Regions from separate parts of the Mesorhizobium sp. L48C026A00 genome, predicted to be linked through region 2. Evidence: riboswitches for the same ligand, from Rfam matches in the RefSeq annotation. Region 2 holds a riboswitch; the other holds the start of a gene.
The links. Region 2 has a riboswitch for cobalamin ahead of metE (5-methyltetrahydropteroyltriglutamate--homocysteine S-methyltransferase). Riboswitches for the same ligand answer to the same signal wherever they lie in the genome.
Positions count from the first base shown of each region.

Region 1: linked by a shared signal. The riboswitch ahead of X738_RS46325 (aromatic ring-hydroxylating oxygenase subunit alpha) and the one ahead of metE (5-methyltetrahydropteroyltriglutamate--homocysteine S-methyltransferase) in region 2 are both predicted to bind cobalamin.

Region 1 covers NZ_AYWU01000001.1:162,742-167,594, forward strand. Annotated here, with positions in the region: gene X738_RS46310 (DUF680 domain-containing protein) at 41-277, opposite strand; gene X738_RS46315 (DUF680 domain-containing protein) at 352-576, opposite strand; gene X738_RS46320 (DUF680 domain-containing protein) at 644-850, opposite strand; cobalamin riboswitch at 1,358-1,560, shown strand; gene X738_RS46325 (aromatic ring-hydroxylating oxygenase subunit alpha) at 1,674-2,921, shown strand; gene X738_RS46330 (hybrid-cluster NAD(P)-dependent oxidoreductase) at 2,945-4,075, shown strand; gene X738_RS46335 (FAD-binding oxidoreductase) at 4,192-4,853, opposite strand, start outside.
Region 2 covers NZ_AYWU01000063.1:1,418-6,270, forward strand. Annotated here, with positions in the region: gene X738_RS79710 (MFS transporter) at 222-1,850, shown strand; cobalamin riboswitch at 2,353-2,553, shown strand; gene metE (5-methyltetrahydropteroyltriglutamate--homocysteine S-methyltransferase) at 2,648-4,853, shown strand, end outside.

The sequences.
Region 1 (4,853 bases), on a different contig from region 2:
GTGCTTTCCGAAAATCGGAACCGATTTTCGGGCCGATGCGCTAGCGGCCGAACAGGTTCCGGTCGCTGCCCTGCGGGGCGGACTTCTGTACGTCGCCCGACGAGTTGAGCAGCTTGTAGACCGGCGAGCCGGTATTGCGTACCGAAGAAGTCTGCGTGTTGTCGACGTTGATGGTCGCCTGCTTGTTGATGTCGGTTCTGCCAAAGTTGTCGCTACCGGCAAAAGCGCCGCCCGCAGCAATCAAAAGCGCGGCGGCGGTAAGAACGATCTTCTTCATTTTCAAAACTCCTGGATTTTCTTGGTTCCGCCAGCCCGGCGGGCAAATGCCGCCGCCGCTGTTGGAACGAACTGTTAGTTGTTGCCGAACAGGTTACGGTCGCTGCCGTTGACGGGTTTCTCGTCAGCCGGAACCGGATTCTGCGCCGAAGCCGAATTCCGAATCGAAGCCGTGTACGAGTTGCTGTCGACCGCAGCGGCCGGCTGGTTGGCGCCGTTCGATCCAAAGTTGTCGCTGCCGGCAAAAGCGCTGCCGGAGATGGCCACAATGGCGGCGGTGGCAAGAATGAGCTTCTTCATTTCAAATACTCCTGAGTTCCTCAGATCCCGAGCGGCGGACCGCCACTTTGCTGTTTGGGACCAGCTGTTAATTGTTGCCGAAAAGGTTGCGGTCGGCGCCCTGGCCAACGGGCTGCTTTTCAGCGTGAGCCGGCGTCTGGACAGAGGCCGTATACGAGCTGTCGACCGCGACGGCCGGCTGGTTGGCGGCGTTGGACCCATAATGGTCGCTGCCGGCAAAGGCGCTGCCGGTGATGGCCAGAGCGGCGACGGCAGCAAGAGCGATCTTTTTCATTTTAGTACTCCAGTATCTTGGTCTTCAGTCCGTCTAGCGGCGTGTCTTGGGAGGATGCGCGCGTCGTTCGGATAGCCCCGATGTGGGAAGGCCATTCGGCGGATTCCAATCACGAAGTTGTTCTGTGTGGACCAAGAATCTACACCTTGAAATTGTACCAGAGGCATCTACCACTATGGTTTTATGGTTCGTTTTCAATATTTTATGCCAAATTTGCCGTTCGACGATTTGACGGATTGGCGGATCTGCGTTCACTGCGTGCTGCACGCATTGTCAACAGAAACGAACCGTTCGGTTCGATTTTAGAAGCGGCTAATAGTCACTTTTGTAAACTGTTAACCTTCCTGGTCTCCGCCGCGGGTCGGATTCGATGTCACGGCAGCCGACAATGGCCGCCGACAAAGCGGGTTTCAGCCCTGCAGATATAAACCTGCAGGTTTCGCCGGCGGTGTCGCGCCGCATGGATACGATGTCGCTTTCATGCCGGCAGTCAGCCGGCCGGCATGATTAGATCACGCCATCTCAGGTGCCGCTTGGTGACGACGAAGCGGAGAATTGGGAAGCCGGTCAGAACCCGGCGCTGCCCCCGCAACGGTGGTGGAGTTCAAGTCGCAACGGGAGACCACTGGGCCACAAGCCTGGGAAGGTGTCGCGACGAGTCCGCAAGGACACTCCAGAGCCCGGAAACCAGCCCGAGATTTTCAGACTCGACTGATCGCGGTGGGCGGTCAAGAGGTGGATGATGCACGTCCGGCCCTGTCGCCGGCGTGCAAACGGTCCTCCCTCCATCACCACCAGTTCAGTCCTTACACGAGGACAGGACATGGACGCGCGCAACGACATGCTGAGGCTCTTGCACGGCCGCAGGCAAGGCTATTCGCTCGAGCAGCCCTTCTACACCGATCCAGATTTCTTCAAGCTCGACATGGAGCTGATCTGGTATCGCGACTGGCTGTTCATCGGCCACGATTGCGAGTTGCCGAAAGCTGGCAGCTATATCACCGCCCAGATCGGCGACTATCCGGTCGTGCTGGTCCGCGACCAGCAAGGCAAGATCAATGCCTTCCACAATTCCTGCCGGCATCGCGGCAGCCGTGTCTGCAATGCCGACAAGGGCACTGCGGCGAAGCTGGTCTGCCCCTATCACCAGTGGACCTACGAGCTGGACGGCCGGCTGTTGTTTGCTCGCCAGATGGCAGACGGCTTCGACAAAAGCCAGTTCAGCCTGAAGCCGGTGGCTTGCGAAAGCGTTGGCGGCTACATCTTCATCTGCCTGGCCAACGAGCCGGCCGACTTCGCGCCGATGCGCGCCATGATCGAGCCTTACCTCCTGCCGCACCGGCTGCGCGAGGCAAAAATCGCCTTCGAATCGACCATCGTCGAGAAGGGCAACTGGAAGCTCGTCTGGGAGAACAACCGCGAGTGCTACCATTGCGCCGGCAACCATCCGGAACTCTGCAAGACATTCCCGGAAGCGCCGACCGTGACCGGCGTGCAGGGCGCCGACAGCGATCCAGAGATGCTCGCGCACTGGGCGAAATGCGAGGCGGCGGGCTTGCCGAGCAAGTTCCGCATCGATCCGGCCGGGCAGTATCGCGCCACCCGCGCGCCGCTGCTGCGCGACGCCGTCAGCTACACGATGACGGGAAGACGCGCGGTGAAGAAGAAACTTTCCGACAGCGTTTCGACCGACCGTATCGGCTCGCTGCTGCTCTATCACTATCCGACGAGTTGGAACCATATCCTCGGCGATCATGCCGTCACCTTCCGCGTGCTGCCGATCAGTGTCACGGAAACGGCCGTCACCACCAAATGGCTTGTCCACAAGGACGCGGTCGAAGGCGTCGATTACGACCTCGCCGAACTCACCCATGTCTGGACCGAGACCAACGACCAGGACCGTCGCATTGTCGAGGAAAACGCCTTCGGCATCCTGTCGCCGGCCTATGAGCCCGGCCCCTATTCGGAACTGCATGAGGGCGGCGTCATCCAGTTCGTCGAATGGTACGCCTCCTTCATCGGGCCGCGCCTTGCCGAGGCCGGGCGGCCGGCGCTGCGCAGCGTCGCCTGAGCGAGGTCAAGGGGATGAATGCGATGACGGACCTTGGCCTCTACCGCCATCTCGACGAGATGGCGCCCTGGAACGACAGGCTCCAGGTGCTGGAAGTCATCGGCGTCAGCGACGAGGCGCCTGACGTGAAGACCTTTACCTTCCGCTCTGACAACCAGACCTGGTTCCGCTACAGACCGGGGCAGTTCGTGACGCTGGAACTGCCGACCACCGAGGGCCTGATGATGCGGACCTATACGCTGTCGTCCTCGCCGTCGAGGCCGTTCTCGATCGCGGTGACGGTGAAAGCGCAGGCCGGCAGCCTCGGCACCCGCTGGATGTTCGACAATTTGAAGCCCGGCGTTCACGTGAAGGCCTATGGGCCGGCGGGCGACTTTTCGCTGCACAGCCATCCAGCGGCCAAGTATCTGTTCATTTCGGCCGGCTCAGGCGTGACGCCGATGATGTCGATGCTGCGCTGGCTGAACGACTGCGCGCCATGGACAGATGTCGGCTTCGTCAACTGCGCGCGAAAGCCCGAGGAGATCATCTTCCGCAAGGAGCTCGAGCTGCTCGGCAGCCGCATGCCGGGCCTGACGCTCGGCTTCATGATCGAGGAGCGGTCCAGCCGTGAGGGCTGGTTCGGCCATATGGGCCGGATCGACGCGATACGGCTGCCGCTGCTGGCGCCCGATTTTCGCGAGCGCGAAATTTTCTGCTGCGGCCCCGACCCGTTCATGCGCGCCGTGCGGCAGATGCTGGAGGCGGCCGGCTTCGACATGGCCAACTATCATCAGGAGAGCTTTGCGGCCCCGGCGGTGGAGGAAATTCCGGCCCCGTTCGGTTCGCCGGCAGAGGGTGGGCCGGCAAAAGGTGGGCCAGCAGAGGGCGGGATCGAGGTACCTGCCGAGGCCGCAACGCCGATCCGCTTTTCGCTTTCGGATATTGATGCCGAATGCGTTGCCGGCCAGACCGTGCTGCAGACGGCGCGCGCTTCGGGCGTACGCATCCCCGCAGCCTGCGAGTTCGGCCTGTGCGGAACCTGCAAGGTGAAAAAGGTCTCGGGCACGGTCGAGATGAGCCACAATGGCGGCATCCTCGATCACGAGATCGACGACGGCTTCATCCTTGCCTGCTGTTCGAAGCCGCTGACGGCGATCGAGATCGACGCCTGACCGGCGGGGAGCTTAAAGCGCGTCGCGGCTGAATGGATTCATGCGACGCGCTTTAAGTTATTGTTTTTATGCATGTCGTCATCGCAAAACCGCTGCACACTTTTGCGTGACATGCATTAAACCCCGTAGCGTTCGGTGCGGATGAGGCTTGCCGGCACACCGGCATCGATCAGCGCCTGGGCGGCGGCCGACACGAACGCATTCGAGCCGCAGACAAAGGCGAACCTTGGCGGCGCGGGCAGCCGCAGCATCGATTGCTCCATCATCGCGGCATCGACCCGCCGCGAATAGTCTGACGGGCGCCGGGCGGCCTCGCGGGTCAGCGCCAACACCAGATCGAAGCCGTCCCGGCGATCGTGGAAGTCGATCAGCTCGTCGCGAAAGATCACCTCGTCCCAGGCCCGTGCGGAAAATACCAATGCCACGGGCACCGCCGATCTGCGCGCGGCGCGATGGCGGATCATCGCCATCAGCGGTACCACGCCGGACCCGCCGCCGACCAGCAGAAGCGGGCCGCCGTCGCTGTCGGACCAGACGAAATGGCCACCGAGCGGTCCGCGCAACTCGACCTCGTCGCCAACCGCCGCGATATCGTGGAAGAAGGGCGAGATCTCGCCATCATCGAGCCTTTCGATCGCCAGCTCGATCGTCTCGCCGGCTTCCGGCGCCGAGGCGATTGAGTAGGAGCGGCGCGCCTGATAGCCGTCCGGCGCCGTCAGCCTGACATCGACATGCTGCCCGGCACGATAGGCGAAGGGCCGCGACGGCTGGAGGAAAA
Region 2 (4,853 bases):
TTATCGTATAGCCGCTCAACGGGCAAGTGATGCCGGTCTTCGATGGCTGACCCATCTGGGGAGATTTGAGCGGCTTCGCGCGTCCTGCGCATGCCTGTAAGGCCGCCAAGTTTTCTGGGTTAGCAGGCGCGCCACTGTGGCAGCTTGGCTTGTACGGCGAGGCCATGGTTGAGTGAGGCGAACCAAATCCAGCCGCGTGGTCGATCCCGAAGCTTCCCACAATGGCGAAGAGAACATCTTCACTCGTTCCCTTTCAGCACAAGACCTTCCGTTCGCTATGGTCGGCTGCACTCGTTTCGAACCTTGGCACCCTGGTGGAAGGTGTGGCGGCGGCTTGGCTGATGACGAGCATCGCCACCTCCCATGGAATGGTGGCGCTCGTCCAGTCATCGACCACCCTCCCCTACATGATCTTCTCGCTCGGGGCGGGAGCGCTCGCGGACAACTTTGACCGTCGCCGGATCATGTTGACTGCGCAACTGCTGATGGTCTGCGTATCCGCCTTCCTGGCGTTCCTGACCTATGCGGGGGCAATGACACCCTGGACCCTTCTGGGTCTCACCTTCCTGATCGGCTGTGGTTGGGCATTGCACGATCCCTCTTGGCAAGCCTCGATGGGAGACATCCTGCCTCGCGAACACCTGCCTAGCGCGGTTGCGCTCAACGGCATGAGCTACAATCTCATGCGCAGCGTCGGGCCGGCGATTGGCGGCATAATCGTGGCCACAGCCGGTGCGGCCTTCGCGTTCCTCTTCAACGTCTTTTGCTACTTCGCTCTGATCGCTGCGCTGTTGCGGTGGAAAGCCGTACGGGCACGACAAGCGCTGCCGCGGGAGGCTTTCGGCAGTGCGATGGCGGCGGGCTTCCGTTACGTGCTCTTGTCGCCGAACCTTCTCAAGGTGATGTGCCGGAGTTTCATTTTCGGCCTCACCGCCGTTGTCATTTTGGCTCTCCTGCCGTTGGTTGCTCGCGAACAGGTCAAAGGGACCGCGGTCACCTACGGCGTGATGCTCGGCTTCTTCGGCCTGGGAGCGATTTGCGGCGCGCTCCTCATCGGGCGGGTCCGAGAAGTTCTCTCCAACGAATGGGTCATTCGCGGTGCGTTCTTTATACTGGCGATCAGCTGCTTCTTTCTGGCATGGAGTGAGCACGTTTGGCTGAGCTGTCTGCTCCTCATGCCAGCCGGTGCGGCCTGGATTCAATCATTCTCGCTGTTTAACGTCACAGTGCAGCTTTCGGCGCCGCGGTGGGTGGTTGGACGCGCCCTGTCTCTCTATCAGACGGCCACATATGGCGGCATGGCGGCGGGAAGCTGGCTCTGGGGCGAACTGGCGGATGTCCAAGGTGTTTCGGGAGCCTTCCTCGTCGCCAGCGTGGTTCTTGTGATTGGGGGACTGATGGGGATCGTTCTGCGTCAGCCGGATTTCGAAACGCTCAATCTGGATCCGACCAACAAGTTCAGCGAACCGACGCTGCAACTTGACCTGCGGCCACGAAGCGGTCCGATCATGGTGATGGTCGATTATCGTATCGATCAGAGAGATGTCCCGGAATTTCTCAGTGTGATGACATCGTGGCGAAAAGCCCGGCTGCGAGATGGCGCCAGACAATGGGCGTTGCTGCGTGACCTGGAAAAGCCCGAACTATGGACCGAGTGTTATCACGTGCCAACTTGGGTCGAGTACGTTCGCCACAACAACAGGCAGACCCAGGATGACGCCGAAATCGTTGCGCGCCTGGAAGCGCTGCACCGTGGCGATTGCCCGCCCAAGACGCATTACAAGATCGAACGCCAAACCGTGCGCGTGCACGACGATTTGCCGCTCAGGCCTCACTTGGACAGGACTTGAGCTGGCCCGGTGGTTTGAGCCAGGTTAGCTTGAGCCGGTGGGCTGCGAACAGCAGTTCGAGACATTGGCCTCGATCACTTCGCAACAGGCCGCTGCACTTGGCCTCGGGTGCTCCCCTCGAAATCGTTGTGTCGTGTCACCGACGGCGGCACGGCCAAGACCTTCCACATGGGTAACTGCCTCGCCATTGAGGCGAATGTGGTCGCGAGCAGATCACCAACAAAGCGGTCGGAACCTCGGAGCCGAAGTGCGACGCCGAGGTGGCGTTCGCATGATGCGGGAAGCAGCACCAAGGCGCTTGCCGGTATGTTTGCCGCCGGCAGCCGACGAACTCCTATCCTCCTGGACAAGGGCGCCGTGCGTCATTGCTTTGATTTACCGGCCGCTCAAGGCTCCCACAGTTTTCGCTTTCGAGACGACCTTTGGGAAACATGCAACGGGAATTTAACATAACGACATAAACATTTCTTTATGCGGCGTTGACAAGGAAGCGAACTGCTGTAATTGTCTCCCGTGTCGTGGTTCTCCGTACGGCGCTGCCGCAGCGGAGCTAAGAGGGAAGCCGGTGCGATGCCGGCGCTGCCCCCGCAACTGTTAGCGGCGAGCCAACTCCACTCATGTCACTGAGGCGAAATAGCCTTGGGAAGACGGGTAGAGGCTATGACCCGCGAGCCAGGAGACCTGCCACGGCGAATTACGTCCACGGGCCGGGTGTCTCGGTGGCCGCTGCAGCCTGGCGTTCGTGCCGGCCTGCTAGCGCCTTCCTTGTCACCGACGCCCCAACCATCGGGGTTGGCATGACTGTCTCTCAGCAAATTCCTGTAGCAACGCTCGGCGTGCCGCGCTTCGGTCGTAAGCGAGAACTGAAATTCGCGCTTGAAAGCTACTGGTCCGGAAAATCTTCCGCTGGCGACCTTCTCACGACTGCGAAGGCGCTGCGTGCCGCTAGCTGGGAGGAGCAGCGCGATCGCGGCGTGTCGAAAATCCCGTCGAACGACTTCTCGCTCTACGATCATGTGCTCGACACCGCAGTCATGGTCGGCGCCGTGCCAGCCCGTTACGCCTGGAATGGCGGCGAGGTCCCACTCGACATCTACTTCGCCATGGCGCGCGGCAACCAAGGTCAGACGGAGGATTGTGGACAGCATGCGGCTCATGGGCCTAGTGTAACCGCGATGGAAATGACCAAGTGGTTTGACACAAACTATCACTACATTGTGCCGGAACTAGACGATGATCAGACGTTCGCCCTTTCGTCGACGAAGCCGGTTGATTACTTCCTCGAGGCTAAAGCGCTCGGCATTCACACACGCCCAGTCATGCTTGGACCGATCACCTTCCTCAAGCTGGCGAAATCGCCTGCCGAAGGATTCGATCCCATCGCGCTCCTGCCGCGGCTGCTGCCCGTCTACGAGCAACTCCTGCAGAGGCTGAAGCTGTCGGGAGCCGACTGGGTGCAGATCGATGAGCCAGCGCTTGTCCTCGATCTGAACCCCAACGAACGAGCTGCGTTCGAATTCGCCTATGGCCAGCTGTCAAAAGCCGCGCCCAAGCTGAAGATCATGCTGGCTACCTATTTCGGGCCGCTGGGAGACAATCTCGAAACCGCGGTTTCTCTGCCCCTGGCCGGGCTGCATATTGATCTCGTGCGCGCTCCCGAGCAGCTGGAAACGGTGGGTCGGCTCGCACCGAAGGATCTGGTGCTCTCGCTTGGCTTGATCGATGGCCGCAACGTCTGGCGTGCGAACCTGCCCGCCATTCTCGACCGCATCAAACCGATCGTCGCCGGCTGGCCCTTGGACCGCGTCGAGATCGCGCCTTCTTGTTCGATGCTGCATGTGCCGATCGACCTGCGCATGGAGACGGAAATCGACGCGGATATCAGGTCGTGGCTCGCCTTCGCGGCCCAGAAGACCGACGAGTTGGTGTTGCTGGCCCGGGCCCTGTCCCAAGGCAGGGATGCGGTGGCAGGCGCTTTGAAAGCGTCTGCCGAGGCTGCCGCCACTCGCGTGACATCCACGAAGATCCATGACCCGCTTGTCGAGGGGCGGATCGCCAGCATCGACGACAGCATGAAGCGACGAGAGAGCGCTTTTGCCGAGCGCTCCAGAGTCCAGGCCGGCACGCTCGGGCTGCCGCCGTTCCCGACGACGACCATCGGGTCCTTCCCGCAGACGCCGCAGGTATGCAGGGCGCGGGCCGCTCATGGGAAGGGCCAGCTGAGCTATGTCGACTACGAGACCTTCCTGAAGAAGGAGATCGAGGCTGCAATTCGCTGGCAGGAAGAGATCGGGCTGGACGTGCTGGTGCACGGTGAGTTCGAACGAAACGACATGGTACAGCATTTCGGCGAGCAGCTGTCCGGCTTCGCCTTCACCCAGCATGCCTGGGTACAAAGCTATGGGTCCCGCTACGTGCGTCCCCCCATCATCTTCGGCGACGTATCGAGGCGCAATCCGATGACGGTGCGCTGGTGGCAATTCGCCCAGTCGCTTACGGAAAAGCCTGTGAAGGGAATGCTCACGGGCCCAGTGACCATTCTCAACTGGTCTTTTGTTCGCGACGACGTACCCCGTTCCGAAGCCTGCCGCCAGATCGCGCTCGCCATCCGCGACGAAGTGACGGATCTCGAAAGGTCCGGCGCAAGGATGATCCAGATCGATGAGGCCGCGTTTCGCGAAGGATTGCCACTGCGCCAGTCTGACTGGAAAGTCTATCTCGACTGGGCTGTCGAATGCTTCCGGATCGCTTCAACGGGTGTAAAGGACGCGACTCAAATCCATACCCACATGTGCTATTCGGAGTTCAACGAGATCATCGACGCGATCGCTGGAATGGATGCGGATGTAATTTCGATTGAGACGTCGCGCTCGAAAATGGAACTGCTGGACGCCTTCACGAGCTCCAAATATCCGAATGAAATCGGGCCCGGAGTCTACGACATTCACTCACCACGGGTCCCGGAAGTCGGCGAGATTTCGGATCTCGTCATGCTTGCCCGCG